Linked DNA regions of Aggregicoccus sp. 17bor-14. The protein of the gene in region 1 interacts with the protein of each later gene in a pairwise test. Links are inferred from orthologs where the notes say so. Each region holds a gene or a part of one and is shown in the gene's direction. Other genes may lie near its edges.

What was found.
Region 2: the proteins of dps (region 1) and FGE12_RS06970 interact in binary tests that used the Escherichia coli proteins (3 or more experiments, as listed by UniProt). The link is inferred for Aggregicoccus sp. 17bor-14 from one-to-one orthologs.

Annotation. Positions count from the first base shown.
Region 1 is NZ_VJZZ01000005.1:119,823-135,020, forward strand. What follows is about bases 4,258-7,192. They hold dps (DNA starvation/stationary phase protection protein Dps), read left to right. Parts: upstream 4,258-5,424; coding sequence 5,425-5,961; downstream 5,962-7,192. Other genes in these bases: FGE12_RS11485 (ISAs1 family transposase), read right to left, coding at 4,258-4,662; FGE12_RS11490 (PaaI family thioesterase), read right to left, coding at 4,756-5,253; FGE12_RS11500 (hypothetical protein), read right to left, coding at 5,984-6,736; FGE12_RS11505 (hypothetical protein), read right to left, coding at 6,760-7,192. Also shown: FGE12_RS11465 (host attachment protein), read left to right, coding at 411-845; FGE12_RS11470 (HAD family phosphatase), read left to right, coding at 904-1,512; FGE12_RS11475 (glutathione S-transferase family protein), read right to left, coding at 1,513-2,163; FGE12_RS11480 (triacylglycerol lipase), read left to right, coding at 2,284-3,462; more of FGE12_RS11485, read right to left, coding at 3,511-4,257; more of FGE12_RS11505, read right to left, coding at 7,193-8,145; FGE12_RS11510 (hypothetical protein), read right to left, coding at 8,282-8,443; FGE12_RS11515 (recombinase family protein), read left to right, coding at 8,840-9,445; FGE12_RS30920 (hypothetical protein), read right to left, coding at 9,607-9,903; FGE12_RS11525 (RHS repeat-associated core domain-containing protein), read right to left, coding at 9,908-10,663; FGE12_RS11530 (RHS repeat-associated core domain-containing protein), read right to left, coding at 11,315-15,198.
Region 2 is NZ_VJZZ01000003.1:106,097-121,281, forward strand. Bases 5,248-8,169 are described here. They hold FGE12_RS06970 (ATP-dependent Clp protease adaptor ClpS), read left to right. Parts: upstream 5,248-6,507; coding sequence 6,508-6,831; downstream 6,832-8,169. Other genes in these bases: FGE12_RS06965 (GNAT family N-acetyltransferase), read left to right, coding at 5,283-6,473; clpA (ATP-dependent Clp protease ATP-binding subunit ClpA), read left to right, coding at 6,835-8,169. Outside these bases: FGE12_RS06945 (SAM-dependent methyltransferase), read right to left, coding at 1-727; FGE12_RS06950 (NifU family protein), read right to left, coding at 724-1,284; FGE12_RS06955 (hypothetical protein), read left to right, coding at 1,559-1,999; FGE12_RS06960 (kelch repeat-containing protein), read left to right, coding at 2,004-5,159; more of clpA, read left to right, coding at 8,170-9,147; FGE12_RS06980 (chemotaxis protein CheB), read right to left, coding at 9,148-10,197; FGE12_RS30880 (PEGA domain-containing protein), read right to left, coding at 10,372-11,586; FGE12_RS06990 (Ig-like domain-containing protein), read left to right, coding at 11,684-13,612; enoyl-ACP reductase FabI, read right to left, coding at 14,175-14,999; FGE12_RS07000 (2-oxoglutarate dehydrogenase E1 component), read left to right, coding at 15,178-15,185. UniProt on the Escherichia coli protein: Involved in the modulation of the specificity of the ClpAP-mediated ATP-dependent protein degradation.

The DNA of each region.
Region 1 (15,198 bases):
CAGCCTGGAGAGGCCCGGCCGCGGCGAGATCCAAGGTCCCCGGCTGCGCGCAAGGGAAGGAGGGGCAGCCTCCTCGTCCACGCCACTGCGCGTCCCGACACCTTCGCCCGGGCCTCGGGATGTGGTGCCGCGCGGCCGGGGAGGCTGCCCTCTTGCGGGCGAGGGTCCTGGCCGACCGCGAGCAGCCCGCCCGGAGGGCCTGCGGGCGTGTCGCTCCCTCTCGCCGGGGGCCCGCCCGCCTGCTCGCTGGAGGAGGGGCGCGGCCCGGGCCGAGGTTGCCGCGCTGCCCTCACGTCCGCGCGCCCCATGCCTAGCTTCAAGGCAGCGGCGCGCGTGGCAGTGGCAGCAGACAGCACGCGCGCCGGCCCTGCCTCGGCAGCCTTCCCTCAGCCCTCAGGAGCGAGCACCCCATGTCGGACAAACTGTGGATTCTGGTGGCAAACGCCTCGCGCGCGCGGCTTTTCTCCGCGGACGCCACCGGCGATGACTGGAAGCTCATCGACGACTTCTTCCACGAGGAGAGCCGGGCCCACGCGGGTGACCTGCTGGAGCAGCGCGACAACCCCAACGCCGGCACCCTGCACGGCCCGCAGCCGGAGAACGACCCGCAGGTGCGCAAGAGCGTGGAGTTCAGCCGCTTCGCCCGCGAGCTCTCCGCGCGGCTCGAGCGCGGCGTGGACAGCCACGCCTTCGAGCAGCTCGTCATCGCCGCGCCTCCGGGCTTCCTCGGTATGCTGCGCCGCGAGCTGAGCCAGAAGGTGCAGCAGCGCGTGGTGATGGACCTCAACTCCGACTTCACCCACGTGCCCGAGCGCGAGCTGCACGGGCGCATCCCCATCTCCTGACCCGGGCCCGGGGCGGCCTCGGCAGAGAGCACACCGGCCGCCCCGTGGACCCCTTGCGATGACCGCATTCCCCCCTCCGCGCGCCGTGCTGCTGGACCTGGGCAACGTGCTCGCCTTCCACGACAACGGGCTCCTGTTCCGCAGGCTCGGCGCGCGCGCGGGGCTCGCCCCCGACGAGGCCGAGCGCCGGCTCATGGGCGCGGGCTGGACGGCGGCGAACCGCGGCGAGCTGGACGGCGAGGGCATCCGCGAGGACGTGTGCCGCGCGCTGGGCGTGAGCCTGCCCGCGGACGAGTTCTTCAGCCTCTGGAACTGCCACTTCACCCTCCACCGCGCGGTGCTGCCGCGCGTGGAGCGGCTCGTGCGCCAGGTGCGCGTGGTGCTCTTGAGCAACACCAACGTGCTGCACGTGCAGTACCTGAAGCCGCTGCTGCCGGTGCTCGAGCGCTTCCACGCGCTGGTGCTCAGCTGCGAGGTGGGCAGCGTGAAGCCCGAGCCCGCCATCTACCGCGAGGCGCTCGCGCGCGCGGGCTGCGAGGCGCACGAGGCGGCCTTCTTCGACGACATCCCCGAGTACGTGGCGGCGGCGGACGCGCTGGGCATCCGCGGCCGCCTCTTCACCACCGCGCCCGCCTTCGAGGCGCAGCTGACGGAGCTGGGGCTCTAGCTACTCGTACTTGCCCACGGGCGGCTCGGCGAGCGAGGCCTTCGTCCAGGCCTGCATGCTGGGAAGCTGCAGCACCGCGTCGCGGTACGCGGAGAGCTGCGCGTCCAGCGCGACGCCGTAGGTGACGAAGCGGTGGAGCACGGGCGCGTACATCGCGTCCGCGATGCTGAAGGCGCCGAAGAGGAAGGGGCCGCCCGCGCCGTAGCGGGTGCGGCACTCGCGCCACAGCTGCTGGATGCGCGCGATGTCCTGCGCGACGCCCGGCGCCTGCAGCCCCACCCCCGGCTTGCGCGCGCGGATGTTCATGGGGCAGTTCTGCCGCAGCGCCAGGAAGCCCGAGTGCATCTCCGCGCTCACGCTGCGCGCCACCGCGCGCGCCGCGGCGTCCTTCGGCCACAGCCCGGCCTGGGGGAAGAGCTCCGCCACGTACTCGCAGATGGCGAGCGAGTCCCACACCGTGAGCTCTCCGTGGCGCAGCGCCGGCACCTTCCCGCTCGGCGAGTGGCGCGCGATGTTCGCCGCGGTGTCCGGCGCGTCGAGCGCGATGACCACCTCCTCGAAGGGCTGCCCGGTGTGGGCGAGCGCGAGGTACGGGCGGAGCGACCAGGAGGAGTAGTTCTTCGAGCCGACGACGAGCGTGAGCGGTGCCATGAGCGGGCACTCTAGCGTCCACGTGTGCCGCAGTGTGGGAGCTGCACGAAGCGGCCGAGCGGGCGCGTCATCTTCGGATGACGCAGCGCGGCCCGACACCGGTTAGGGTGCGACCCCACGATGGCGAAGAAGCACCATGTCTACCTCGTCCCGGGATTCTTCGGCTTCGCGAACCTGGGCGAGCTCGTGTACTTCGGGCACGTGCGCGACTTCCTCGAGGAGGAGCTGCGCCGCCGTGGGCTCGAGGCCCGCGTGCACACGGTGCTCAGCCACCCCACCGCCTCCATCCGCGCGCGCGCCGCGGACCTGCTCTCCTCGCTGAAGGAGACGAGCGGCACCCCCGAGGGGCCGGATGAAGAGAGCGTGATTCACCTCATCGGCCACTCCACCGGCGGGCTGGATGCGCGCCTGCTGGTGACTCCGGGCGCGCGCCTGGGCGAGGGCCTGGACGTGGAGCCCTGGGCCCAGAAGGTGAAGAGCGTGGTGTGCGTGGCCACGCCGCACGTGGGCACGCCGCTCGCGTCCTTCTTCCTCGGCTTCTTCGGCCACCGGCTGCTCGAGCTGACCAGCCTCTTCACCGTGTACGCGCTGCGCTTCGGGCGCCTGCCACTCTCGGTGGTGTTCCGCTTCGGCGGGCTGCTCGCCAAGGCGGACGACCAGCTGGGCTGGCGCCAGACGCTGCTGGACCAGCTCTTCGGGCAGCTGCTGAGCGACTTCTCGAAGGACCGCCAGGAGGCGCTGGTGAAGTTCTTCAAGGAGGTGGGCTCGGACACCAGCCTCATCCCGCAGCTCACGCCGCAGAACATGGACCTGTTCAACGCGGCCACGCCGGACCGCCCGGGCGTGCGCTACGGCAGCGTGGTGACGCGCGCGCGGCCGCCCTCCTTGCGCGGGCGCCTGAGCGCGGGGCTGGACCCCTACGCGCAGCTCACCCACAGCATCTTCTCGCTCTTCTACGGGCGCGCAGGAAGGCTCAAGGAGCTGGACTTCCCGCGCCTGCAGCCCGAACAGTCCGCCGTATTGCTCAAGGCCTACGGCAAGCTGCCGCGCCCCGAGGACAGCGACGGCATCGTGCCCACGCGCTCGCAGCCCTACGGCAAGGTGATCGCCGCGGTGAACGCGGACCACCTGGACGTCATCGGCCACTTCGACGAGCCCAGCCACGCGCCGCCGCACGTGGACTGGCTCATCAGCGGCTCGGGCTTCCGCCGCTTCGGCTTCGAGCGCACCTGGCGCTCGGTGGTGGACTTCATGCTCGAGGAGGCCGAGCAGCGGCCCCCTGTCGTCTCGAGGCTGTAGGTCCCCTCTCCCGAGTGTCCCCTCTCCCTCTGGGCAGGGCGAGCGCATCTAAACTTCAGCAATTCCAGCGCTGAGCACCTGCAGGAGGTAGGCGTCGTCCCAGCCTGCCTTCTTGCGCTTGGCGGCGATGCCCGCCTTGAGGCTGGCCTCGCGCTTGAGCAGCGCGAGGGCGAGGCGCGAGAGGGCGGCGAAATTCTGCGCGCCCGCAGCGTCGCGGATGCGGCGCCTATCCTCGTTGAAGGCGACGTCCAGCACCCAGTGCAGGCCATTCTCCACGCCCCAGTGGGTGCGGATGACGTGGGCGAGGCGCGCCGCGTCCGGCGGCAGGCTGGTGAGGTAGTAGTGCACCTCGAGGCTCGCCCCGACGCCGCCGCCGCGGTGGCGCTCCACGCGCACGCAGGTGCCCGCGCCCGTCCAGCGCGGCCCCTTCAGGGGCCAGTCGGTGAGGGGCAGCGCGGAGACGCGCCGCACCTCCTCGCGCCCGTGGCCCGCGGCGTGTGTCACGTGCGTGCCCGCGGGGTGCGGCCCTGCCGCCTCGAAGAGGGCGACGACGTGCCCGTGCAGCTTCTCGCGGTTGCCCTTGAGGCACAGCACGTAGTCGGCGCCGGCCTCCTGCGCCGCGGCCGCGACGTCGCCCGTGCACCCGTTGGCATCCGCCGTCAGCACCGCGCCCTGCACGTCCAGCAGCCCGATGAGGGCGGGCAGGCCCGCGACTTCCCCCGGCGCGCCCGCTACCGCCACCTGCCCCAGCAGCAAGTCCTGCTCCGCCGCCCACGCGTGCAAGAGGTGCAAGGGGCGCAGGGCGCCGGAGGTTGCGCGCGAGAGGGCCCCGCGCACCGCCTTGCCGTCCAGCGCCACCACCTGCCCCGCCAACTCCTCGGCGAGTGCGGCCACCCACGCGCGCATGCACTCCTCGAAGCGCGCCGGGTGCAGGCTGCTGAGGACGCGGCGGAAGGTGTCCGCGCTGGGCGTGCCCTGCGCGAGGGGCAGCACCTTGCTGAAGAGTGCGCGCTTGGACTTCGCAAACAGCGCGAGCTCATCCCAGCCGTCCGCGCCACACACGGCGCCGCACAGCGCCAGCACCAGGACGTTGAGCAGGGGGTGTCGCTTCGTGCGCTCCACCCGCCTGTCTTTCAACACCTTGAAGTTGCGCGCCACCAACTCGACGACTCGCTGTGCACTCAGCCGCTTTCGCCCCATCGGACGCCAACAGCCAAGTGCCCAGAATCTCTTTCAGTTAGATGCGCTCGCCCTGCCCTCTGGGAGAGGGTCAGGGTGAGGGATTGAGCGCCTCTACTTCTCGAACTTCCGCACCGCCGCGAGGAAGCGCGCCGTGGTGATGGGGCGCTCGTCCGCGGCGTCCAGCAGCCGCACGGTGACCCACACCTCCGCGCGGCCCGAGTCCGCGAGCGCGCGGGAGATTGCGGACACGCTCTCGCCCGGCTCGCACACCGCGACCACGCGCCCCTTCGCCTTGGCGTGGAAGTCCGCCTCCACGCGGTTCACCAGCATCCCGAAGGGGCCGGGTGGGAAGTGGCGGAAGAGCACCAGGCCCATGGTGATCTCCATCAGCGTCATCTGCGCGCCGAAGTAGACGCTGCCCACGTGGTTCTTCGTGCGGCGCTTGAGCGGCAGCGAGGCCCGCGCCCGCGCGTCCGAGAGCTCCTCCACCCTCAAGCCCAGCCCGGCGGCCGACGGAATGACCTGCGGCACCGCGGTGGAGAGCAGCAGGTTCGCGGCACGCGGGGACACCGCGCGCACGCGGTCCAGGAAGGCGAGGGCTGAGCGCATCTCCGGGGGCATAGAGCCGCTGGCGCAGCGCGTCAACCGGCTCGCCGGGCAGGCGGGCTTCCGCGTCCAAGGTTCGGCCCGGGTTGGTTGGCGCACCGGGGGCGCGTCGCCACCCTGTAGGGGCGACGCGGTCTCGACCCGAACCCCCGCCCTCACCCTCTGGAGCGACCGATGAAATTCCCCAGCCACGTGAACCTCCCGTCCGAAGCGCGCGAGGAGCTCACCGACATGCTGAACACGCAGCTCGCCAACGCGATCGACCTGCACTGGCAGATCAAGCAGGCGCACTGGAACATCCGCGGCAAGCACTTCATCAGCCGCCACGAGCTCTTCGATCAGCTCGCGGACCACGCGCGGCTTCAGGCGGACAAGTTCGCCGAGCGCGCGGGCACGTTGGGCGGCTACGCGCAGGGCACCATCCGGCTCGCCGCGAAGGCGAGCGAGCTGCCCGAGTACGACCTCAAGGCGGTGAACGGCGAGGACCACATGATCGCCCTCACCGAGCGCTTCGCCCGCTACGGCGCGAGCATCCGCGAGGGCATCCAGCAGTCCGAGGACTGCAAGGACCCGGTGACGGTGGACCTGCTCACCCAGATTCTGGGCGAGGTGGAGCTGGACCTCTGGTTCCTCGAGAGCCACCTGCACGGCGAGCGCCGCCCCGCGGGCACCGGCGCGCGCTCCGACGCGGGCGCCCCGGCGGACGCCTGAGCCGTCGGAGCGCGGCAGTGGGCTACTCCTCGCCCGTCACCGTCACCTCCACGGTGGCGTCCGAGACCTTCGTGGTGTCGAGCGCCACCGGCCCCCGGCCCTGCACGAGCCGGAAGCGCGTCCGGTAGATGCCGTCGTCGGCGGGGCGCCCCGTGTCGTCCAGCGCGAGGGGCTGGAAGGTGGAGTCGCGCGTCCAGCGCACCCAGAACACGTCCGGGTCCGCCTCGTCGGCGCCCGCCTCGAGCACCCAGGCGGCCCAGTCCGCGCCGCCGGTGACGACCGCGTTCGTCTGACTCCACTTGCCGTCGCGCGCGGCCGCGCAGATGACCGCGGTGGAGGTGATGGCGCGGTTCTCGATGCCCGGCTCGTCCGAGGGGACGGCCGCGCGCGCGTGCTGCAGGTCGGTCGCGCACACCAGCGTGGTGTCGGGCCGCCCCGCGCTCGCGAGCACCCGCGCGTCGGCGAGCAGGTACATGCCGGGCGACTGGCTGAGCATGTGCTGCTTGCCGGAGCCATCGCGGTAGAGCAGGTGGTAGCGGCAGGCGACGCCGGTGGGGCGCAGCACCAGCGCATCGGCGGGCGCGCCCTCGACGGTGGCGAGCTCGGTGTCGCTGCGCACCTCGAGCGGGTCACAGCTGAAGCCGCGGCTGGGAGCCTGGGCGAGCGCCTGCGCGCGGGTGGCGGGAACGGGGGCGGCGTCCTCTGGCTGCGTGGCAGTGCAGGCCGCGAGCAGGGAGAGCGACAGCGGAAGGGCGTAGCGGAAGGGAGCGTTCATGGTCGCGGTCCTCGGGAGCTGCCCTAGCACTTGGTGTTGTAGTCGATGGACAGCTTCGCCGAGCCATCCGCCTTGGGGGTGCACGCGAAGTCCTGGCCGCACGAGTCGCCCGCGCACGTCAGGTCGAACTTCCAGTCGTAGTTGGCCTTGACCCGCATCCCGAAGAAGGTGCGGCAGGCCTTGGGCAGCCCGGCCTTCGCCGACGCCGTGACCGAGGAGCCGGCGCAGTTCTGCGCCCCATCCCCGCCGCAGTCGTCGCGCGAGCCCTTGAACGTGGTGGCGAGCTTCAGCTCCATGCAGTCCTTGCAGTCGAGTGCAAGCTTGTGGCTGCCCACGCTCACGTCCACCTTGCAGCCGCCGGAGCCGGCGCCCTCGAGGCTCGCCTCGCCGGTGCCGCCCGTGCAGGTGCGGCACGCGGCGTTCGCGGACCCATGGTTCTCCTGGCTCTTGGCGCCGCCCTTCACCCCGCCGCTGAACTTCAGCTTCGCCTCGCAGCTCCCGCTCACGCCGAAGCTGCGGCTGCCGCGCGAAAAGACGCGGTTCTTGAGCGCGAAGGTCTTCACCGACTCGCTCTGCTCGACCTTGCCGCTGAAGACGCTGCTCGCGTCGGTGCAGTAGCGGTTGGGGTCGCACTGCATGCCGCAGGCGTCCATGTTGCACGACTTCTCGAAGGTGGAGCTCTGCTCGTACTCGACCGCCCCGCTCGCCGTCGCGGTGATGCCGCACGCGTACAGCTCGGCATCGAACTGGCCGGAGCCCTTGCCCTTGGACTTGCAGCCGCCCGCGCACTGGGCCGGGTCGAAGCTGCCCGCGCCCTTGAACTTGATGCCGGCACCCGCATCGCCGCCCAGCGGCCCGCACGACACGGTGTGCTTGCTGCTCCACGACAGCGACGTCGAGGGGACCAGATCCGGCGTGCCGGGAGCACACTGCGCGCTGCACAGCTGCTCGTTGCACGCGGGCTCGAGCTCCACCTGCCAGTGGAAGCTGGCCCCGCCCCAGCCGGTGTAGCAGCAACAGGTCTCGATGGCAGTGAGCGTGAAGGACGCGGTGTTGCCGCTCACCGCGACCTGGCTCGTGACGTCCACCGGCGAGGCGACCTGGCCGACGCCCCGGCTGCAGCCCGGCACGGTGGTCACCAGCATGCCGCCCACGTAGCCCAGGTCGTCCGCGGAGCCGCCGACGATGGTGAGCTTGAGGCTCTTGATGTTGCGCGGGAAGGTGCGCGTCACCGGGAGGACCGCCGGGGTGAAGTCCGCGATCTTCGCGTAGCTGTAGGTGGTGTAGTCGTCGATGAGGTCCGGTGACGCGGCCTGCTGCGCATGCGCAGGCAGCGCCCCTGCCAGACACCACCCCCACAACAGCGCGAGCCCCAGGCTGCGCGCGCACGTCCTCGCGGTGCGTCTCACGGTGCCTCCTCCCGGGCCGAGCTGCACGGCCCCAAGGGGGAGGAAGATGGCGCGGTTTTGTCGACTGAAGCACGACGCGCCGCATCAGCGCGCGCGAAATTCCTGCCACCTGCCACTGGGTTGCATCTGCAACCGGTCAGCTGCCGCGCAGCGCCTCGGAGATGGCGTCCACCTCCTGCTCGATGCCGCGCGCCGCGGCCTCGAGCAGCAGGGGCTCCTCCACGCGCTCCTCGAAGAGCTGCGCCGCCCGGGCGAGCGCGGTGCGCAGCCCGTGCGCCTGCAGGAGCTCCACTGTCACGCGCAGCTTGTGCAGGTGGGGGCATCGGTCCCCGACACTGGCAACCGCAGGCCCCTAGCCTTCGCGGAGCGTTACTCAGGTGGGCCGGAGGAACCTGCCGATTGCTTACCCTGCCCCGCGTCACCGGCCTCCGTCGCACCGAGTACTTCGACGTCTGGGCCGGCGAGATGCCCTCCGCCGCCGAGTGCTGCGCGCGCCGCGCGCACTTGAGAGCCATGGGCTGGCGGAGCGTGGAGATCGCTCGCGAGCTGAGCGCCATGCGAGCCCTGCGGCGCAAGAACACCACCGAGACGAATAGCCTCGCGATGTCCCTGAGCTACGTCTTCGACTTCATCGAGCCCGGCGACGTGCTCTGGGTCGGCGACCTCCTCACCGTGTGCCAGCCCGTGGGTCCGCATGAGCGCACTCTCCACGTACGCGCTCTACATCCGCACCTCCACCGCCGACCAAGACGGCGCGGCGCAACTCCATGCCCTCCGCCGCGCAGCTGAGGCCCGTGGGTGGACCGCCCCTCGTGAGTTCATCGACCTCGGGCATTCAGGTGCCAAGGCCAGCCGTCCTGCGCTGGATGCCCTCAAGCGGGCCGCTCGCGCGGGCGAGGTGCGTCAGGTGATGGTCTTCGGTCTCGACCGTCTCGGACGCAGCCTGCGAGATCTCCTCGTCCTCCTCGACGAGCTGGCCGCCTGCGGTTGCGCTGTCATCAGCCTGCGCGAGAGCATCGACCTCACCACGCCCACCGGTCGGCTGCTCGTTCACCTCATCGCAGCGCTGGCCGAGTTCGAGCGCGAGCTGATTCGTGAGCGCGTGCGCTCGGGAATTGCGCGGGTGAAGGCGACAGGAAAGACGCGAAGTGGCAAGGCGCTGGGACGCCCGAAGCGAGAGGTGGACCTCGATGAAGTCCACAGGCTCCGTCAGCAAGGCCGGAGCTGGCGGGAGATCGCCATGGCCCTCAAAGTGCCGACCCGCACCCTTCGTCGTTCGGCGGGGCAAAACCCTGCCTGAGATTTGGCTGGGTGAGCCCCTCGGAGCAGCTGGGTGGGGCGAAAGGAACACGTTATGCGCCGCCGACTTCACTCACCCCAATTCCCTCCCTCAGGGCTTCTGCATCGACGTCGCACGCCCAAGGGCCCTTTCCTACATGTCCAACGCCATGGGCACCGCAGCTAGGGGATGCCACGCCGATCGGGCGCGCTAAAACACGCGCCGTACAGCAATTGCTCGAGCCGCACGCAGGTCCGTCCCTCGCCACAGTCTATATCGGACTCACAGACTGGAGCGCACGTTCCTTTGCGGAACAGCGCTAGAAATTGCGGCCGATTCTTCTGACACTTGAGGCCAGACGCGCAGTCGGAATCACGGCGGCAACTACCCTCATGTGGAACTGAGTCCGCGGATGGCGTTCCGCATGCTGTGGCGCCAGCGAGAGCGAGCGCCGCAATCAACACGATGGTGCGCATCATTTACTCACTTCCCCTTAAAGCACCGATCGGTGATGTCCTTCGGATCTGCTGGACCAAGATTGATGTTTTCGCTCAATCGCAACCAGCTATCATTCGTCGCCCAAATGTCGATCCCCTGAAGATATTTACACACATGAAACGCCTCGTGAACCATCGCCTGAGCGAGAATCTCTTTGGCTAGAGGGGTAGTTCCGTCGCACCAGTATGAATTGAAGGCGACTCCGACGCCGCCGGGAAGAACGTTGGACGGTCCGTTTCCACCGTAGTCCTGTCCCAGCTCCCCCTTTCTGGCAACCCAGACGATCGGAAGCGTACCGTCCTTGAGATACTCGCAGATGTTGCATGGCGGTTTGCACTCAGAATTGCACTGACTGCCGGCATCACAGCCCATTACCTCCCTCGCACGCTTCAGTGCAGGTCCCCAGTTATCGCAGGTGGCCCTAGGGTCGAGGGTGTAGAGGCCTGTCGGGTCACTGGATTTCACAGGGTTGTTCTTCACGTACGCGTACGCGGGCCACGCCCCTGCCTTGGAATCCACCGCCGCCATCGGCTCCGGCTGCAAATACCGCCCGATGCTGGGGTCGTAGTAGCGGTTCCAGTTCTCGAAGAGGTCGGTCTCGGCGTCGTGGTACTGGCCGGGGAAGCGAAGGGGCGTCCAAAAGGGCTGCGCGCCCCGCTGGAAGCGCTGGTATTCATAGGCGGCGAGCACCACACCTTGCTGAGGCGCAGCGGACTCCAGCGCCGTCGTCTGGAAAGCCATGTCTTGTTTAGGAGCGGCCGCCCCTAGGCAGTGTCTGACGGATCGTTTCAGCCGCCATCCGCGCCTGTTTACGTCGTCGCGCGGCGCTCAGCTCCGAGGGGAATTTCTCCTCGAACGATGCTTGAACCGACGATCAATGCCGGTTTAGGCATCCGCCAGACACAACCTAGCGCCATCGTCCGCGATGCCGCCATGCTTGAAGTCCCGCAGTCCGACCAACACCAGAGGTCATTGCACACGACTGGGCAATCGGAAGGGGGCGGGGGCGACTGGCTCGGGCGCACGAGGGTGACGTCCACGGAGGAGCCCGTCGGCTCGTACCAATTCGACCAGACATTGCTGACTGGAGGCGAACTCGCGAATCCGCTGTCAGGCGGCAGCCTTAAATGCGTCACCTTTGGCAAGCACAGTAAAACGTATCGAGATCACTGATTTTTCCAGACTTGCCGCACGACACCCACTCCACGTGTTCAGTCGTTCGTGTTCGGACTCCCAGGAAATGAATCTCCTCGGCCACCGCGACAGCACACCCTGCTTGATTCGTGTCCACACGGTAGCCGCGGTGCACGACTCGGATGATGCTCCAGGATGCCCCCAGAGCAACCCCGAGAGTGGCAGCAACGAGAAGGCTAATCATACGATGCGTTCTAGCTACCACCGCTTCTTGGGCATGCATTTGGCCTCCAACTCCTGCGCCGAGCAACCGGAAGCGGGCGGAAAGAAGAAAGCTTGCGACGTGTTTGTATCCCTCGACCCACGCACTCCAGTGTAGCTACACGCGTGGGTCGCTTCATGTAGGATAGTCGAGGCCAAATCGAAGATGTATGACGAGTCTTCGCACATGTGATCGTTGAAGGTGTACGAGAGCCACCCTATCGTGCTCTCTGCAGCCCGCGTACCGTACAGGCCCGTCGGTGCCGTAAACATTGGGTATCCTCGCGGAATCAACCCCAAATCATCAAAATAGGCATCCGGGCCAGTGCCACGACGAAGCACGGCACAAACATCGCAGAGGCCATCCCCGTTGCACGCAGCGAGTGCCGACTGGCATTGACAGGATGTGTCGGTTGTTCCATCTGGCAGGCAGCCAGCCCACTTCAGAGCGAGCCACTCTGCAGCGTTCCAGTTAGAACATTCGTATGGATTGCTCACCTTGAACAGCCCAGTAGGGTCCGTGTTCTTGACGGGATTGCTCTTCGAGTAGGCATAAGTCGGCCAAGCGGACGCCTTAGGGTCCAATTTAGCCATCGGCTCCGGCTGCAGATACCGCCCGATGCTCGGGTCGTAGTAGCGGTTCCAGTTCTCGAAGAGGTCGGTCTCGGCGTCGTGGTACTGCCCGGGGAAGCGGAGGGGTGTCCAAAAGGGCTGCGCGCCTATCTGGAAGCGCTGGTACTCGTAGCCTTCGATCACCACGCCTTCAGGCGGGATGACCACTGGAGGGGATGACTCGCACTGCTCGTAGCAATCGAATCCACCACACACCTCGATGCAGCCGTCCCCCACTGAAACATTTGTTGTCTCGGTCTCCGGGTAGTACCAATCCGACCAGACGTGCCCGAGCCCGCGGCCCTGCATGGTCAGCGTCTGCGGGCCGGCCTGTGTTACGTACGAGATGTCCACCGAGTTGTTGGCGAGGTCGAGCGTGTGCAGCAGCACGCGCTGCCGCTGCGCAAGCTGCGGGCTGCCGGTGGGCTGCGTCAGGGTGGCGAGCGGCATCGCAGGCGCCCCCTGCTCGAACGGGTGAGGGGACTCGGCGCGCACGGCGACGCGATTGACGTGGCCGAAGGGGTCATACTCGCCTACGCCTGTCACCCGACGGCTCGAGTCGAGCATCAGCACGGGTTTGCCGAGCGGGTCGGTCACGATGAAGTAGACGCCACATGGGGCGGCGTCCCAGTTGCGGGCGCAGCGCCCAAACCCGTCCGACTGCTGCACATAGCCGGAGTCGAGCACGCTGCGCACCAGGGCCACCGGTCGGCCATCGAGCCAGACGTAGTCCTCCGCCGTGAAAGTCGAAGGTGGGTCGTTACCTGCCTCTTGGGAGGAAGTCGGCACGAAAGGCGAAGTCGGGCCCACGTCCGTCAGCATCTGGTGTCCGGTGTCGTAGAAGAATTCGTTCTTTTCCCCCGTCGGACTCTCCTTCAGGCGCCGGCGCCCCCGGGCGTCATAAAAGTAGTTGTAGTAAGCGCCGCCTACAGACACCGCTCGGAAGACGGTATCCGTTGCAACGGAGGCGCTCGGGCCGTACTCGAATCCAACCGAGAAGAGGCCTGGGCCGGTGTCGGAGGGCCCCCAAATCTTTATGAGCGCGCGTCCATCTGCGTCGTACGCATAGTTATAGCCCCAGAGAGAGCCTGGGCTGCCGCTGGTCACCGAGAGAAGCCGGTCCACAAGGGGCGTAGGCGCGTACGTCGGAACCACGGCAGCCCCATCTTCAACGGTGCCACTCGTGCGCAGTCCACGCTTGTTATAGGCGTAGACGCGGGAGGCGTACGCGCCCGCGCTGCCAGCCATGCGGGTTGCCGAGGTGAGTCGCAGCGTGCGGTCGTAGTCAAAACTCTCTACGTGGGCAGTTCCCTGCAGCACGCACGTCGCGGAGCTCGTCACCTGGTCCGCCGTCCAGCCGTAGGCGCGCTGGTAGATGTCACCCGCGGAGGTACCCGCGTCGCCGGTCGACACGCGCAGCGCCTGAATACGGCCGGTGCCATCGAGCGGTGCCGTGTTGGGCGTGCAGGTGCTGACGGAAGTAGCTGAGTTCTTGCCCAGCGCGTACTCCACCGTGCTGGTAGTGCCCGTCGCCGTGTGGTGCTGGGTGTAACCGCGCAGGCTCCCGTAGGGCTCCCAACGCACGCCGCTCAGCAGTTGCTCCGTCGTCCAACCGGAGCCCCCGCGCAAGGCTACCTGCACGCCGGTGATGCGGTCCGCATTGCCTCCCAGGCCATACTGGTAGGTGACGGTGCGGCCGTAGGGGTAGGTGAGGCTCTGCAGGCTGCCGTTGGCGGTGTACGTGTAGAGGGTATTGAGACCGCTGCACGCGGTAGCGCGGGTGCGCACTCGGACCTCGGCAAGGACGCGGCCCTCCTCATCATAGCGGTACCAGGTGGTGCCGAAGGAGTCCGACTGGTAGCGCACCCGGCCCTGCGTTCGCGCAGTTGCTACGTCCAGCGCGGCGCAGTTTGCGGGCACTGTCCCCTCTGAGTCGTGGCCAAAGGCATAGAGGAGCGTCGGGGCCGCCGTGGAGCCTACCGCGCGCCGCTCTGCGCGCTTGAGGCGCCCGAGGGAGTCATAGCTATAGGCGAGGTACTCGGCCTCCGGCTTCGTGGGGGGCATGGCGGCCATGGCGGCCGTCTGCTTCTCCACCATGTTGCCCCGCGCGTCGTAGACGTAGCGCACGGGGCCCGAGGCGTCTGGCAGCGAGACTTGGATGATGCGGCCGAAGTCGTCGTGGAGGTACGTCGCCGCGGGCTGCGTGCAGTCCGCGTAGCTGTCACTCTCCGCGCAACCCACCTTGACGCCCGAGACGTTGCCCTGGGCGTCGTAGGTGAAGAGGGTACGCTGCGACGTGCCCGCGTTAGGGTATTCGGTAACGCTCTCAAGGCGGTTCGCCCGGTCGTAGGCGAGGGCGCTGCAGCGCTCTTCCTTAGCCTTCGGCATGCCGGTCGCCGGGTCCACGTTGCCCTTCGGCATGCCGGTCGCCGGGTCCACGTTGCACAGGGCCGGCGGCGCATTGAAGGCGAGGCCCACGCCCGTGAGGTTGTCCGCGCCGTCGTAGGACTTCGTCGCTGCGAGGGCCGCCGGCAAATCGGCGTCACCCGCCCCCTGCCAGGTGGGACGCCGGTGGGCGTCGGCCGCGTAGCGCACCACGCGGCGCGTCTCAGCGGTGCCTGCGTTGGACACCTGGTAGCTCTCCTGCTTCACCGTGCCATCCGGCCAATAGGAGTAAACGACGCGCTCTGCCCAGCCGCTGCCGTCGGCCGCCCCAGCCTTCGCCTTCCACTGAAGCTTGTCCGTGGGAGTGCCGCCGGTGCACGAAGAGGTTGTCCCCGCGCGGTAGCAGTACACCGCGAAGTTGCCCGCCGGGTACTGCACCGAGGTGAGGTGGCCGTTCTCGTACGTGTTGGTGGTGGCCGGGGCCGTGGAACTGCCCACCCTGCGCGTGGCCACCTGGCCATTCACGTAGGTGAGGTAGGTGGTGACGCCGTTCGCATCCTCGACTTGCGTCGCGCTGCCGCGCGCGTCGTACGCCTTGTAATGCGTCGACAGCGGCGTCCCTGCGTCTCCCTGCGGATACACGTGCATCCACTCGAGGCGGTTGCGCAGCGGGCCTGCGGCCGTGTCGGCGTAGTAGCGGTACTCGGTGCGCGGCGCATCCGTCGCGGGACAGCCGGACGCGGTGGTGCTGTCGACGTAGCAGGGGCCACGCACGCGGGTTGCGCGGCCCTGAGAGTCGTAGTCCGTGAAGGTGCCGAGGTAGTGCACGGACGGCGGCACCGGGGTGCCGGCGTCCCCATTCTCCACGCTGGTGGACGTGTATC
Region 2 (15,185 bases), on another replicon or contig:
CGAGGATGAGCTCGTTCTTGAGCGAGTGCTCCCAGCCGGTGAGCTCCGTCACGGTCACCTGGTAGCCGAAGGCCTCCAGCGTGAGCGCGCGGATGACGTTGGTGAGGTGGCTGCCGAACTCGCGCCGGTGCCAGGCGTGCTCGTGCAGCAGCGCGAGCGCGGGGTCCGGGCTGCCCTTGTGCTCCTTGAGCTGCTGGGCGACCTCGGCCTGGCAGCAGGGCACCACGGCCACGTAGTCAGCGCCCTTCTGGATGGCGGCCACGAGCGCATCGTCGGTCGCCGTGTCGCAGGCGTGCAGCGCGGTGAGCAGGTGGAAGCGCTCGGGCCACTGCGCGGTCTCGAGGCTCGCGGTCTCGAACTGCATCCGGGAGAAGCCCAGCCGCCCCGCGCGCTCCTTCGCGCGCTGGGTGAGGTCCGGGCGCCCCTCGATGGAGACGAGGCTCCCCCCTTCCGCGTCCTTGAGGAACAGCTCGTAGAGGATGAAGCCGAGGTACGCGTTGCCGCTGCCCGCGTCCACGACGACGGGGGCCTGGGTGCGCTGCTGCAGGTCCTCGAAGGCCGGGCGCAGCAGGCCCATCAGGTGGTTCACCTGCTTGAGCTTGCGCAGCGCGTCCGCGTTGAGGTGCCCCTCGCGCGTGAGCAGGTGCAGCTCGCGCAGGAGCGCGGGGCTCTGCTCCGGCAGCAGCTCCTTGCGGACCGCTGCCGTGCCCTTGACCTGGCGCCTCAGACCGCCACCACCTCGAGCACCTCGGGGATCAGCTCACGCAGCCGCCCCTCGATGCCCATCTTCAGCGTGGCCGTGCTCGAGGGGCAGCCGCTGCAGCTGCCCTTCATGTGCAGGTACACGAGCCCGTCCTCGAAGCGGTCGAGGGTGATGTCGCCGCCGTCCTGCGCGACCGCGGGGCGGATCTCCGTGTCCAGGATGTCCTGGATGCGCTGCTCCACCGAGCCCGTGGCGCCCATCGCCGTGCGCGCGGCCTGGATCGCGGCCTCGTCCACCACCGGCTCGTTCGCCGTGAGGTGGGTGTCCAGCGTGTCCATCACGCGGTCGTTGAGCTCGTCCCACTCACCGTCCTCGCCCTTGGTCACGGTGACGAAGTTCGTGCCCACCATCACCGCCGTCACGCCCGTGATGTCCATCAGGCGCTTGGCGAGCGGGCTCTTCTCCGCCGCCTGCTCCCTGCTGGTGATGTTCACGGCCCCGGACGTCAGCAGCTTGCGGTCCACCACGTACTTCAGCGTGCTGGGGTTGGGGGTCCACTCGAGCTGGATGTTCACCGACATGAAAAAGTCTCCCTTTGCCCCTCCTCTAAGCCCATGGCGCCCCCTTGGCAACCCGCACGCGCGGTGGGGAGGCGGGCGAGGGGGGCCCGGGGGCGGAGGCGCCGAAAACCCTTCGGATTCGCGGGACCGTCTAAGGTTTCGCCGCGGCGCGGCGCGGCCGGTCAACACCTGATCCGGGAGGCAGGTACACGGAGCGCCCCCCGTGTGGGATGCCTTCGTGTAGAGTGCCCCACCCTCTGCCGCCCGCCCGCCGTCACCCCCTGGGACTCCCCTGATGGCCTACCCTCCGCGCCTCTCGCACCTCGCCACGCGTGCCGTCACGGTCGCGAAGCTCGTGCCCACCTTCGCGGCGGCGCACCACATCGACGAGGAGGAGGCGGCCGAGCGCCTGGACGCCGCGCTGCGCGGGCGTCTCCTCGGAGACCTGCTCGACGCCACCTGGACGGCGCTGCTCGCGGGCACCAAGCGCCTGGACGAGGAGGGGCTGCTGGAGAAGGTGGCCACCACGCTGCGCGACCGGCCCCAGCGTCCCGGGCGCCTCGCCACCCTCACCCCCGGCTGGAGCGCCTTCCTGGTGCTCGCGGACCTCGAGGCCGGCACCGCGAGCGATGCGGTGCGGCGCGTGCTCAGCACCGACGAGGGCCGCAAGCGCGCCCTCGCCGGGCTCGCCGAGGTGGGCCGCTTCCTCGCAGCCGAGCTGACCCGGGGGCGCTGACCACGTGAGCGCGCGGCTGCTCCTGCTCACCAGCTGTGCCTGCTGCGCCGCGCTCGCGGCCGGCTGTGACGCCTCCGTCCCCGCCGCCTCCACGCCGCCCCCCGTTCGCCGCAGCAGCGCGGCGCTGCGCCAGGCCTCGGCGGACAGCGGCAAGCTGCGCACCCCGCGGCGCGACCATGCGGCGGTGCTGCTGGGCGACGGGCGGGTGCTGCTCGTGGGCGGAGAGACGGCGAACGGCACGCCGCTCGCGGACGTGGAGCTCTACGAGCCCCTCAGCGGCGAGTGGGTGGAGGCCTCTCCCCTGCTCACCCCGCGCTCGCGCGCCGCCGCGGTGCTGCTGCCGGACGGCCGCGTGCTGGTGAGCGGCGGCCTGGGCCTGCAGAAGGACGGGAGCGTGGCGCCGCTGGACTCGCAGGAGCTCTTCGACCCGGTGACGGGCAGCTGGAGCGAGACCGGTCCCCTCACCCGCCCGCGCGCGGACCACAGCGCCACGCGGCTGCTGGACGGGCGCGTGCTGCTCGCCGGCGGGCAGACCACCGCCGAGCGCACCGGCGTGTCGGACGCCGAGGTCTACCAGCCCGAGACGGGCCTCTGCTCCGCCCTCAAGAGCCCGATGGCGGGCCCGCGCTTCGCCCACTCCGCGCTGCGCCTGCGCTCGGGCGCGGTGCTGCTCGCGGGCGGCGACGTGGACGACATCGTCTACGGCACCGCGCGCGCCGAGCTCTTCCAGCCCGAGGCCGGCACCTTCTCGCTGCTCGCCTCCCTCCCCGACCTGCGCTTCCACCACACCGCCACGCTGATGCCGGACGGCAGCGTGGCGCTCGTGGGCGGACGCGGCTCGGGCGTGCGCGCAGGGGCCAGCACGAACACCACCTTCGACTGGCGCGGCGAGGGCACCTCCTGGACTCAGGGTCCCTTCCTCGCGCACGCCCGCGAGCAGCACACCGCGGCGCTGCTGCCCTCCGGGCGCCTGCTCGTCGCGGGCGGCTGGAGCGTCACCAGCCCGCGCTCCGGCACGCGCTACGCGCAGGTGCCCACCTGGGAGCTGCGCACGGCGGACGGGGGCCTCTGGGAGGAGCACCCGCTCCTGCGCGCGCGCGCCCGCCACTCCTCCACCCTGCTGCCCACCGGCGGCGTGCTGCTCGCCGGCGGGGAGGCGCCAGGGGCCAACGGCACCAGCGCGCTCGTGGTGCCCACCGAGCTGCTCGAGGTTGCGGACGACGGGTGGCAGGCAGCGCCCGGCCCGGGCGCCACGCGCGGGCACGCCCAGAGCCTGCTGCTGCTCGACGGGCGCGTGCTGGTGCTCGGCGAGACGAAGGACGGCGGCCCCGCGGAGCTCGTCTCGGGCGCCTGGGGCAGCGCGCGCCCCGAGGTGCTGCAGCTGCCGGACGCCCCGCCGCAGCCCGAGGCCAGCGCCACCCTGCTGGAGAGCGGCGAGGTGCTCGTCGCCGGCGGGCTCGCCAAGGGCGCGGGGCTCGAGGACGCCGCCCTCTTCCTCCCCTCGGACGCGAGCTTCGTGCCGCTGCCGCCCATGCCGGAAGGGCACGCGCGCCACAGCGCGACCCTGCTGCCCAACGGCAACGTGCTGGTCGCCGGAGGCGTGGGGCCGGAGGGCCGGGCGAGCACGGCCTGCGCGCTCTACGATCCGATGCAGCGCGCCTGGCGCTCCCTCGTGCCGCTCACCGAGGCGCGCGCGGGCCACAGCGCCACGCTGCTGCCGGACGGGCGCGTGCTGCTCGCGGGCGGCGTGGACGCGGACGGCGCCGCGCTGCACAGCGTGGAGCTCTTCGACCCGGGCAGCGAGCGCTGGGAGCTCGTGCCCCTGCCCGGGCTGCTCGGCCGCGAGCAGCACCAGGCGCTGCTCGCCCCGGACGGAAGCCTCCTGCTGGTGGGAGGCCGCGAGGGCGCGACCGCGCGCCTCGAGGTCGAGCGCCTGAGCGGTGCGCCCCTCTCGGCGGACTCGGCCTTCGTCGAGGTGGTGGACACCCTGCCCGAGCCGCGCATCGCGCCTGCCACCATGCTGCTGCTCAACGGCCACGTGCTCGTCGTGGGCGGCGAGGACCTCCAGGGCAACCCCAATCCCTCCGCGCTGCTGCTGGACGGGCGCAGCGGGCGCGTGCTCGGCCCCGCCGCGCCGCCCGCCTACGCGCGCGCCGCGGGCGCCGCAGCCACGCTGCTGCCGGACGGACGCGTGCGCCTGGTGGGCGGCGGCGCCCCGGCCGAGCGCTACGACGAGGGGCGCGGCGCGCCCGAGGCCCTGCGCCCGGCCATCGAGGTGCTGCCCGCGGCGATTCCCCACAAGCAGCCGCTCGCGGTGCGCGGCAGCGGCCTCACCGGCGCGGGCGAGGCCTCCGGCGGCACCGCGCGCTCGAGCGCCACGGACGTGCCCCTGCTGCTGCTGCGCCGCGCGGACGGCAGCCTGCAGGCGCTCGCGCGAACCACCTCCTTCAGCGACCGCGCGCTCTCGGCCCAGCTCCCGCTGCTGCCCGGCGGGCCCCACTGGGTGTACCCGGTGACCAACGCCGTGGTGGGCGAGGCGCGCGCGCTGCAGCTGGGGCTGCCGCGCGGCGAGGCCTGCGAGGCGGACAACGCCTGCGCGAGCCACGCCTGCTCCACCGGCGTGTGCTGCGACCACGCCTGTCCGGACGGCAGCTGCGCCAGTGGCACCTGCCAGGTGGGCTTCGCGCCCACCGGCTCCCTCTTCGACGGCGGCATCGCGAGCATCCCGGGCACCTACGCGCCCACGTTGCCCCCCGACCCCGTCCCGCCCCACTTCGCCTCCGCCGCGGACAGCCTGCAGGCCCACTGCGCCCAGGCGCTCGCGGTGCCCGCGGCGGTGCAGGGGGACGGGCCGCTCACCTTCGCGCTCGGCGGCGAGGTGCCCGAGGGCATGGAGGTGGATGCGGCCTCCGGCGAGCTGCGCTGGAGCCCCTCGCGCGCCCAGGTGGGGCACTACCGGGTGGTGCGGCGGGTGAGCAGCGCCGCGGGCGAGGACAGCGAGGTGCTGGACGTGGACGTGGCCTGCGACGCGATGCAGCTGGGCGTGCGCTGCGGCTGCAACGGCGGGGGCGAGGCCGGCTCGCTCGCCACGGCCGGAGCCCTGCTGGGGCTCCTGCGCCGGCGGCGCCGCAAGCGTGGCCCGGGCGACCTGTCGGCCTGACGGCTGGCGCACCCCCCACTGCCCCCGTTATAGGCTCGCCCACCGCGCCGCGGCCTCCGCGCCCCGTCGCGGAGGCGCGGACGTCGAGTCCCGCCGTCGAGCCCCGCCCGAGAGCCCGCCCCGATGTCCGCCCCGCTGCCCCTCAGCTTGCGCGTGCACCACGCCATCACCGACGTCGCCGAGGCGGCGTGGGATGCGCTGCTGGACGAGGCGGGGCTGCCCTTCCTCGAGTGGGCCTTCCTCGCGGCGCTGGAGGAGACGGGCTGCGTGTCGGCGGCGGCCGGCTGGCACCCGCGCCACCTCACGCTCTGGCGCGGCGCGCGGCTCGTCGCCGCGGCGCCCGCCTACCTCAAGGACGACAGCCACGGCGAGTTCGTCTTCGACTTCTCCTGGGCCACCGCCGCCGAGCGCGTGGGGGTGCGCTACTACCCGAAGCTGGTGCTCGCGGTGCCCTTCACCCCGGCCACCGGCCGCCGCGTGCTGGTGGCCCCGGGCGAGGACCGCGCGGCGCGCGAGGCGGAGCTGTACGCGGCGGCGCTCGAGTACGCGCGCGCGAGCGGCCTCTCCGGCGTGCACGTGCACTTCCCCACCGCGGACGAGGCCTCGCGCCTCGAGGGCTGCGGCTTCGCGCTGCGGCTCGGCGTGCAGTACCACTGGCTCAACGCGGGCTACGGCGGGATGGAGGACTTCCTCGCCCGCTTCCACGCCAAGCGCCGCCACCAGCTGCGCCGCGAGCTGAAGGGGCCGGAGGCCCAGGGCCTCACCGTGCGCACCCTGCGCGGGGACGCGCTCAGCAGCGTGGACCCCGAGGCGCTGTACCAGCTCTACGCCGCCACCGTGGACCGCTACGGCTGGAGCCCGCGCGCGCTCAACGCCCCCTTCTTCCGCCGCATGCTCGAGCGCTTCGGGCACCGGGTGGAGTGGGTGGAGGCGCGGCGGCGGACGGACGGGAAGCTCGTGGCCGGGGCCTTCAACCTCGCCGCCCCGCGCGTGCTCTACGGCCGCTACTGGGGCACCTCCCAGGCGCCCGAGACCCACCCCTTCCTGCACTTCAACGTCTGCCTCTACGAGCCCGTGCGCGCGTGCATCGAGCGGGGGCTCGAGCGCTTCGAGCCCGGGGCCGGGGGCGAGCACAAGCTCACGCGCGGCTTCGAGCCGCAGCTCACGTACAGTGCCCACCGCCTCTTCCACGCCGGGCTGGACCGGGCCGTGCGCGCCTTCCTGCTCCACGAGCAGGCGGCCGTGCGGCAGGGGCTGCCCTTCTGGCGGGCGGAGACAGGTTTCAAGCAGGCCGCGCTCCCCGAGCCGCGTTAACCCTCCCGCGTTACATCCCGAGGACGCCCACACGATGCCGCAGAAGTACGAGCCCGATTCGAACGTCGCCACGGAGCTGGAGCCGAAGCAGAAGCTCAAGCGGCCCACGCGCTACAAGGTGCTGCTGCACAACGACCACTACACGACGCGCGAGTTCGTGGTCGCCGTGCTCAAGGAGGTCTTCCACCGCTCGGAGACGGACGCGGTGCAGATCATGCTCCACGTTCATTACAACGGCATCGGCGTGGCGGGCGTTTATACCTATGAGGTCGCAGAGACCAAGATCAAGGTTGTGGAGGCAGCGGCCAAGGACAATGGCTTCCCGCTGCGCCTCAGCATGGAACCGGAGGAAGGTTAGAACGTGGCGGGACCGCTGATTGCCAAGGAGTTGCAGGTGAGCTTCCGGAACGCGCTCGAAGAGGCGCACCGGATGAACCACGAGTACCTCACGCTCGAGCACCTGCTGCTCGCGCTGACGAAGGACCCGCGCTCGCGCGAGGTCCTCAAGGGGTGCGGAGCCAACGTGAAGCGCCTCCAGGAACGCCTGGAGACCTTCCTCGAGGAGACCGTCGAGCGGCTGCCCGAGGGGGTGGAGGCCGAGCCCCAGCAGACCATCGGGGTGGAGCGGGTGCTGCACCGCGCGGCGGTGCACGCGCTGAGCGCGGAGCAGAAGGTCATCGACGGCGGGGACGTGCTCGTCGCCATGTTCCGCGAGGAGGAGAGCCACGCGCTCTACCTCCTGCAGCAGGAGGGCATCACGCGCCTGGACCTGCTCAACTTCATCAGCCACGGGGTGGGCAAGGACGGCAGCCCCGGCGCCGAGGGCGCGGGCAGCCCCCAGGGCGCCGGCGAGGACGAGGAGGGCGAGCCGCGCCCCAAGAGCCCGCTCGAGGCCTACACCACCCAGCTCAACCTGGAGGCCGAGGCGGGCCGCATCGACCCGCTCATCGGGCGCGACCGGGAGCTCGAGCGCACCATCCAGGTGCTCTGCCGCCGCCGCAAGAACAACCCGCTCTACGTGGGTGAGGCGGGCGTGGGCAAGACGGCCATCGCCGAGGGGCTCGCGCTGCGCATCCACGAGAAGAAGGTGCCCGAGGCGCTCGCCAACGCCGTCGTGTACTCGCTGGACATGGGCGCGCTGCTCGCGGGCACCAAGTTCCGCGGCCAGTTCGAGGAGCGGCTCAAGGGCGTGCTCAAGGAGCTGCAGGAGCAGCCGGACGCCATCCTCTTCATCGACGAGATCCACACCATCGTCGGGGCGGGTGCGACGAGCGGCGGCTCCATGGACGCGAGCAACCTGCTCAAGCCCGCGCTCGCGAGCGGCCGGCTGCGCTGCATCGGGAGCACGACCTACCAGGAGTACAAGTCCGCGTTCGAGCGCGACCGCGCGCTCAGCCGCCGCTTCCAGAAGATCGACGTGCTGGAGCCCTCGGTGGAGGACACCGTGCTCATCTTGGAAGGGCTCAAGGGCCGCTACGAGGAGCACCACGGCGTGAAGTACGCGGAAGGGGCGCTCAGGGCCGCGGCGGAGCTGTCGGCGAAGCACATCAACGACCGCTTCCTGCCGGACAAGGCCATCGACGTCATCGACGAGACGGGCGCGGCCGACCGCCTCAAGCCGAAGGAGCAGCGCACCCACACCGTCACGGTGACGGACGTGGAGAACGTGGTGGCGAAGATGGCGCGCATCCCCGCCAAGAGCGTCACCGCGACGGAAGGCATCGCCCTCAAGAACCTGGAGGGCGAGCTCAAGCAGGTCATCTTCGGCCAGGACAAGGCCATCGAGGACCTGGCGAGCACCATCAAGCTCGCGCGCTCGGGGCTGCGCAGCCCGGAGAAGCCCATCGGCTCCTTCCTCTTCAGCGGCCCCACGGGCGTGGGCAAGACGGAGCTCGCCAAGCAGCTCGCGCAGGTGCTGGGCGTGGAGTTCCTGCGCTTCGACATGAGCGAGTACTCGGAGAAGCACACCGTGAGCCGGCTCATCGGTGCGCCCCCGGGCTACGTGGGCTTCGACCAGGGCGGCCTGCTCACGGACGCCATCCGCAAGGCGCCCTACGCGGTGCTGGTGCTGGATGAAATCGAGAAGGCCCACCCGGACCTCTTCAACATCCTGCTCCAGGTCATGGACCACGCCACGCTCACGGACAACAACGGCCGCAAGGCGGACTTCCGCAACATCGTGCTCATCCTGACCACGAACGCGGGCGCGAGCGACATGGCCACGAGCGCGCTGGGCTTCGGCGCGGGCGTGCCCGGCATGGACGCGAGCCGCGCGAAGAAGGCCATCGAGCGCACCTTCACGCCGGAGTTCCGCAACCGCCTGGACGGGTGGATCCTCTTCAACGGCCTGCCCCCCGAGGTCATCCTCAAGGTGGTGGACAAGGAGGTGAAGCTGCTCAAGAACCTCCTCGCCGAGAAGCGCGTGCAGCTGGAGCTCACCCCGGCCGCCCGCGGCTGGCTCGCCGAGCACGGCTACGACCCGGCCTTCGGTGCGCGCCCCATGGCGCGCCTCGTGGACAACAGCCTCAAGAAGCCGCTCGCCGAGGCGCTGCTCTTCGGGGACCTGAAGGACGGCGGCGTCGCCCGCTTCGACGTGGTGCGCGATGAGACGGACGGCAAGGAGCGCCTGAAGCTGCAGGCCGTGCCGGCGGCGCGCGAGCCCGAGCCCGCGTAGCTAGCGGCTCTTCCGGGGGGCCTCGCCGCAGGCCTCCCGGATGCAGTCGGGCACCTCGCCGAGCGCCAGGATGCGCTCGGCGGCCTGCAGCTCGGCTGCGGCGCGCGGCATCCCGTACACCACGCTGCTCGCCGCGTCCTGGGCGAGCGTGAGGCCGCCGGCCTGCCGCAGCGAGAGCAGGCCGCGCGCCCCGTCCTCGCCCATGCCGGTGAGCACGACGGCGCCCGCGCGCCAGCCGTACACCCGCGCGAGTGACTCGAGCAGCGCATCTCCGGAGGGGCAGGGCCCGGCGCGCGAGCGCGAGAGGCGCGCGACGCCCCCCGGGCCCACGAGCAGGTCGTGGCCATCCGGCGGGAGGTACACGTGGCCCGGCTCGAGTCGCTCACCCTCGCGCGCCAGCTGCAAGCCCAGTGCGGTGAGCCCGTCCAGCCAGCGCACCAGCCCCGGGGTGAAGCCCGCCTGCATGTGCTGCGCGACGAGCAGCGGGGCGGCGAGCTCCCCGGGCAGCCTGCCCAATATCTCCGCGAGCGCCGGGGGTCCCCCCGTGGAGGCCACGAGCGCGAACACGTCCACGCGCGCCGGCCCCGCCGCGGGCAGGGGCGGCCCCACGCGCGGGCGCCGGGTGACGACGGGGATCTCCGACACCAGGCACACGGACTCCGCGAGCTGGCGGCCCCAGCGCCGCAGGTCCTCGAAGCCCGTCGCCGCCGGCTTGCCGATGAGCTCGAGCGCCCCGGCGCGCATCGCCTCGAAGCAGAGGCTCGCGCCGCGCTCGTCTGCGCCCTCCCCCGCCATCGAGCTCACCACCAGGATGCGCGTGGGCGCCTCCGTCATGATGCGCTCGATCGCCGCCGGCCCATCCAGCGCGGGCAGCAGCAGGTCCATGGTGATGACGTCCGGGCGCAGCAGCCGCGCGAGCGCGACGGCGCGCTGCCCGTCGGCGGCGCGCCCCACCACCTCGATGCGCGGGTCCTCGGTGAGCAGCGCCGTGAGCGCGCTCGCCATGGTGGGCGAGTCGTCCACCACGAGCACCCGGACGGGCCGCCTCACCGGCGCCCCGCAGTGCCCGCGTGCGGCGCCTCCGCCTCCCCGTCACCCCTGCGCCTGCTCACGCGCCGTCCACCCTCGCTCCCGCCGCGGATGCGGCCGGGACGCGAGTCTAGCCAAGCCGTGCGCGCGCCCCCAACTGCGGGCCCCGCCGCCCCGCTCCCCCGCCCGGTGGGGCTAGAACTGCCCGCCGAGCGCCAGCGTGGGTCCGCCGCTACCCGCCCCCACGCCGGCCACCAGCCCGCTGTAGCGGTTGGGGTCCTCGCCGGAGAGCCAGAGGTAGGCGGCCGTCACCCCGGCGCCGAGGCCCACCACCGCGAGCCCCGCCGTGCCCCACTGCTGGCGCTGCAGGCGCCCGCTGAGGGAGTCCAGCTTCTGGCGGCAGGCGGTCTCGTCCTGGCCGCACGCGGCGTAGACGGCCTGCGCCTTCGCATCCAGCTCGCCGGGCGAGGGCACGCCGCCCGCCAGCGCGAGCTGACGCGGGTGGAACTCGGTGCGGTACAGCGGCGCGGTGCTCTTCTGGTCCAGCAGGTAGGCGCCCGCGAGCGCGCCGACCGCCGCGCCCGTGGCCAGGTACGCCCCGATGCGCAGGCGCCCGTGGCGCTCGTGCCAGGCCTCTGCGTAGTCGGGCGAGGGCAGCAGCGTCACCTCCTGGCGGGCGAGCTGCGTGGGCTCGATGCGCACCGCGGCGGACTGCGAGATGAAGCCGTCCTTGCGCACCACCAGCCGGTGCACGCCCTGCGCGAGCGGCAGCGGGGCCTTGAGCGGCGTGGAGCCCAGCAGCGCGTCGTCCACCAGCACCTCGGCGCCCTCCTCGCTCGCGTGCACGAGGAGGCTGCCCTGGCGCTCGCGCAAGAGCGGCGCCATCAGCGACTGGGCGAGCCCGGGCAGCACGCCGGCGAGCTGCTCGAGCCCCGGCACCGGCCCGTAGGTCTGCTGGCTCACCACCGCGCCGCCGCTCACGTCCAGCAGGCGCAGCTCCACGCTGAGGCCCGCGCCCGTGCGCGTGAGGGTGCCCACCACGGTGTGCTGGGCGCCCAGCGCGCGGCTCAGCTGCAGGTTGCCCGAGCCCTCGGCGCCGAAGAGCTGCCGGTTGCGCTCGAGCGCGAGCAACTGGCGCACGTCGTCCGCGCTGAGCACCTGGAACACCTCGAGCTGGCGCAGGCCGCGCACCACGCCCAGGGTGGCCGCCTGGGCCTCCGGTGCGCCCGAGCCCTGCGCCGCGAGGTCCAGCACCACCAGGGGCGGGTGCTCTTCGGTCGCGCTCGAGGGCGCCGCGCTGGAGGCCGCCGCGCTCGGGGCGGCGGGCGCGGCGGCGCGCGCGAGCGTGGGCGCGAGGAGCAGCGGGCCCAGGAGAAGGCAAGGCAGGGTGCGGCGCAGCGGGCTGAACACGGTGAAGTCTCCCCCCCCGGTTTGAAGCCCGGGCACTTGGCTGTATATGTCGGAAAGTGTTCGGAGCGCGAGAGGGCGCCCGATGGAGGGGGGCTGTATGCGGAGTCGCATCGTGCGCAGTGCCGCGGGTCTGCTCGGACTCGCCGCGTTTACGGGTCTCGCGGGCTGCCGCGACCTGGATGTACCCCCGCCCGGCCCGGGCGCGCCGCCCGTGGTGCGCTTCGTCAACCCGGACGTGGCGGCCTCGGGTGCGCGCGTGTCGCAGACCCTCCCCGTGACGCTCGAGGCCCAGGACGCCAACGGCATCCGCTCGGTCACCCTCGTGTGCGGCGCCACCCCGCTCTTCAGCTGGACCTCGGCGCCCTACGTGGCCACCGTGGACCTGCGCCCGTGCACGGCCGCCGCTGGCGCGGACGCGGGCACCGTCGCCGTCACGCTGGTGGCGCGCGCGGTGGACGCGACCGGCATGGAGGGCAGCGCGAGCGCCGAGGTGCAGGTGGACGCGAGCGCGCCCGCGGTGGAGCTGGTGCTGCCCGAGCGCGTGGCGCCCGGGCGCGCCTTCACCGTGCTGGTGAAGAGCGACCGGCCCATCGCCGGGCCGCTGGTGAGCGTGGAGGGCGTGGGCGTGCAGGCGGTCCCGGTGGACGCCAACACCTTCAGCGCCACGGTGCCTGCGGCGCCGGGGCTGGGCGTGGACACCTGGGACGCGGACGCAGGCGCCCCGCCGCTCGCGCTGCTCGAGCAGGTGGAGCGCCCGCTGGACGTGGCGGTGGAGGCGCGCGGGCTCAACGGCAACCCGGCGCCGCGCGTGGTGGCGCGCACCTTCGTCTCGCGCATCGCGTGGGAGCGCAGCATCCCGGGCGTGGCGCTGGGGCGCGCGAACGGCGACGGCACGGTCATCCCGCAGCTGCCGGTGGCGACGAAGGAGGGCCTGGTGCTGCCGGTGGTGAGCGCGGGCGGCCGCAGCGGCACGGAGTGGGTGCCGGTGCTGATGCGCGCGGCCGCGGGGGAGGTACGCACCGTGCCCCCCGAGCAGCTGGACGGCGGCTACCTGGGCGCCGGCGTGGACCTGCTCGGGCGCACGCTGCTCGCCAACGGCAACGGCGACGCGCACTACTACGACCTCGTGCAGGGCACCACCGCGCCGAGCAAGCCCCTCTCCGCGAGCGCCGTGCGCGTGCCGGCCGCCGTGGGCGACGAGCTGTGCTTCTCGCAGCTGGGCGCCACCTGCGGCCTGCTCGAGCTGCACTGCCTGCGCCCCGGGGGCAGCGAGCGCATCGCCCAGCTCTCCACGCCGGGGCTCGCGCAGCTGCGCAACCCGAGCGCGATGGTGGTCTCGGGCGGGCGCGTGCTCGTGATGGGCATGGCCCAGGGCAGCAGCATCTGCTGCAGCGGCAGCGCGTGCTCCTCGGAGGCCCAGGACATGTTCGTGGACGCGGACGGGAGCAAGGGCATGGTCACGCTCTTCCCCAGCCCCGGCGGCCAGAGCGTCCCCGCCGTCTCGCGCGCCCTGCCGCTGGGTGGGGGCGCCTTCGCGCTGGGCTCGGAGACGCCGGGCTTCCTCAAGCCGGGGGGCGTCTACCGCTTCGGCAGCGACCGCGCGGTGTCCCAACCCTGGCCCGCGCTGGCGAGCTTCCCGGACTTCAACGCGCTCGTCAGCGGGCAGCTGGGCAGCGAGCAGCTGCTCACGCTCGAGGCGCAGGGGGCGACGCAGACCGCGCTCGCGCGCCACGCGCCTGGCCTCCAGCCCGCGACGAGCCTGCTGCCCGCCTCCTTCGAGCAGGAGACGCCTGCTCCGCTCGAGGCGGACAACAGCGCGGTCCCCACCGCGCAGGGCGTGGCGGTGCTGCTGCGCGTGACCAACGACGTGGGCGCGCTCGCGAGCGTGGACGCCCGCGGCAACCCCCGCTGGATCTACCGCTACGACCGCAGCTTCGGAGGCGACCTGGCGGTGGCCACGCCCGACTCGGGCCTCGTGTACCTCGTGGACCTGCGCCGCCAGCGCGTGGTGGCGCTGTATCCGTGATGCCGCGCGCTGAGCGCCGAACGAACGCTGGCGTGCCGGTGGGAGCGTCAGGACCGGAAAAGTGGCGGAGCGCTGAGGTTCTTCGCGAGGGGGCGATGCCAGTCCGCGGCGCTCAGGGGTGACACGCTGGCCGGCGCGGCCCCTCGCGTGGAGCGAAACGCCCGTTCCACGCACCCATGCTCCGGCCCCGAGCGCAGCTTCACTCTGCGTGTGTCCCCCCTCGGGAGCGGCGGCCCGCGTCGCGCAAAAACGTAAAATAGGATTTTACCTTTCTGCAGCGCGCGCCGGTCCGCGCCCGGGAGGGGCGTCTCTCTTCGAGACACCTGTCCCGCGAGTCTTGGACGGCTTCACCCGCCCTGAGAAGCCCCGTTCCCTCCCGGCCTCTCCCTCTCGAGGCCGTGCCTCTCGCGCCACTCTCGCGCGCCCTGCTCGAAGCGTGCACCGGGGCCGCGAACGCGGCGCATGCGAGCTCGCTCCGTGCATCGATGCGCCCCACGGCCCCTCCGCCGAGTCTCGCCAGGCACGGTGGCCCGAAGCCCGCGAGCCCTGTCCCGGAGGGACGCTACTCCGCCTTCTTCGGCTCCGCCGGGGCCTCGTCGAGGCTGGGGTCCACCGGCGGCGCGCCGATGGCGTGGTAGCCGCCGTCCACGTGGACGATCTCGCCCGTGGTGCTGGGCATCCAGTCGCTCAGCATGGCGCAGGCGGTGCGGCTGACCATGTCGTGGCTGTCCTTGGCGCTCCAGCCCAGCGGGGCCTGGGTGCCCCAGCCCTGCTCGAGGCTCTTGAAGCCCGGGATGCCCTTGGCGGCGATGGTGGCGAGCGGCCCCGCGGCGAGCGCGTTGACGCGGATGCCCTTGGGGCCCAGGTCGCGCGCGAGGTAGCGCACGCAGGCCTCGAGCCCCGCCTTGCACACGCCCATCCAGTCGTAGATGGGCCAGGCGACGTTCTGGTTGTCGAAGTCCAGGGTGACGATGGAGCCGCCCGCGCTCATCAGGGGCATCACCGCCACGGCGAGGTCGCGCAGCGAGAACGTGGAGATGCGGAAGGCGGTCTGCACGCTCTCCCACGGGGTGTTGAGGAAGTTGCCGCCCAGCGCGTCCTCGGGCGCGTAGGCCACTGCGTGCAGCGCGCCGTCCACCCGGCCCCACTTCTGGCGCAGGCTCTCGGTGAGCGCGGTGAAGTGCGCGGGGTTGGTCACGTCCAGCTCGAGCACCTCGGTGCCGGACTTCAGGCGCTTGGCGCTGCGCTCGGTGAGGGAGCGGGCGCGGCCGAAGCCGGTGAGCATGATCTCGGCACCCTGCTCCAGCGCCCGCTCGGCGATGCCGTAGGCGATGGACTGGGGGGTGAGCACGCCGGTGATGAGGAGCTTCTTGCCCTGAAGCAGCATGCGGACTCTGCCTTTCCGTGTGAGGAGCGGGGGTGCGCCTTTATCACCTCTGCCCACCTGCGCGACAAAGCGATTGCGTCCATAACCCGGAGCCCCGGAGGAGCAGGGGCGCAGGGGCCAACAAATCGTCGGGAAAGTCTCCCATCTGCGCCCCCATCCAGTAAAAGACGCAACCGCCATGTCGAA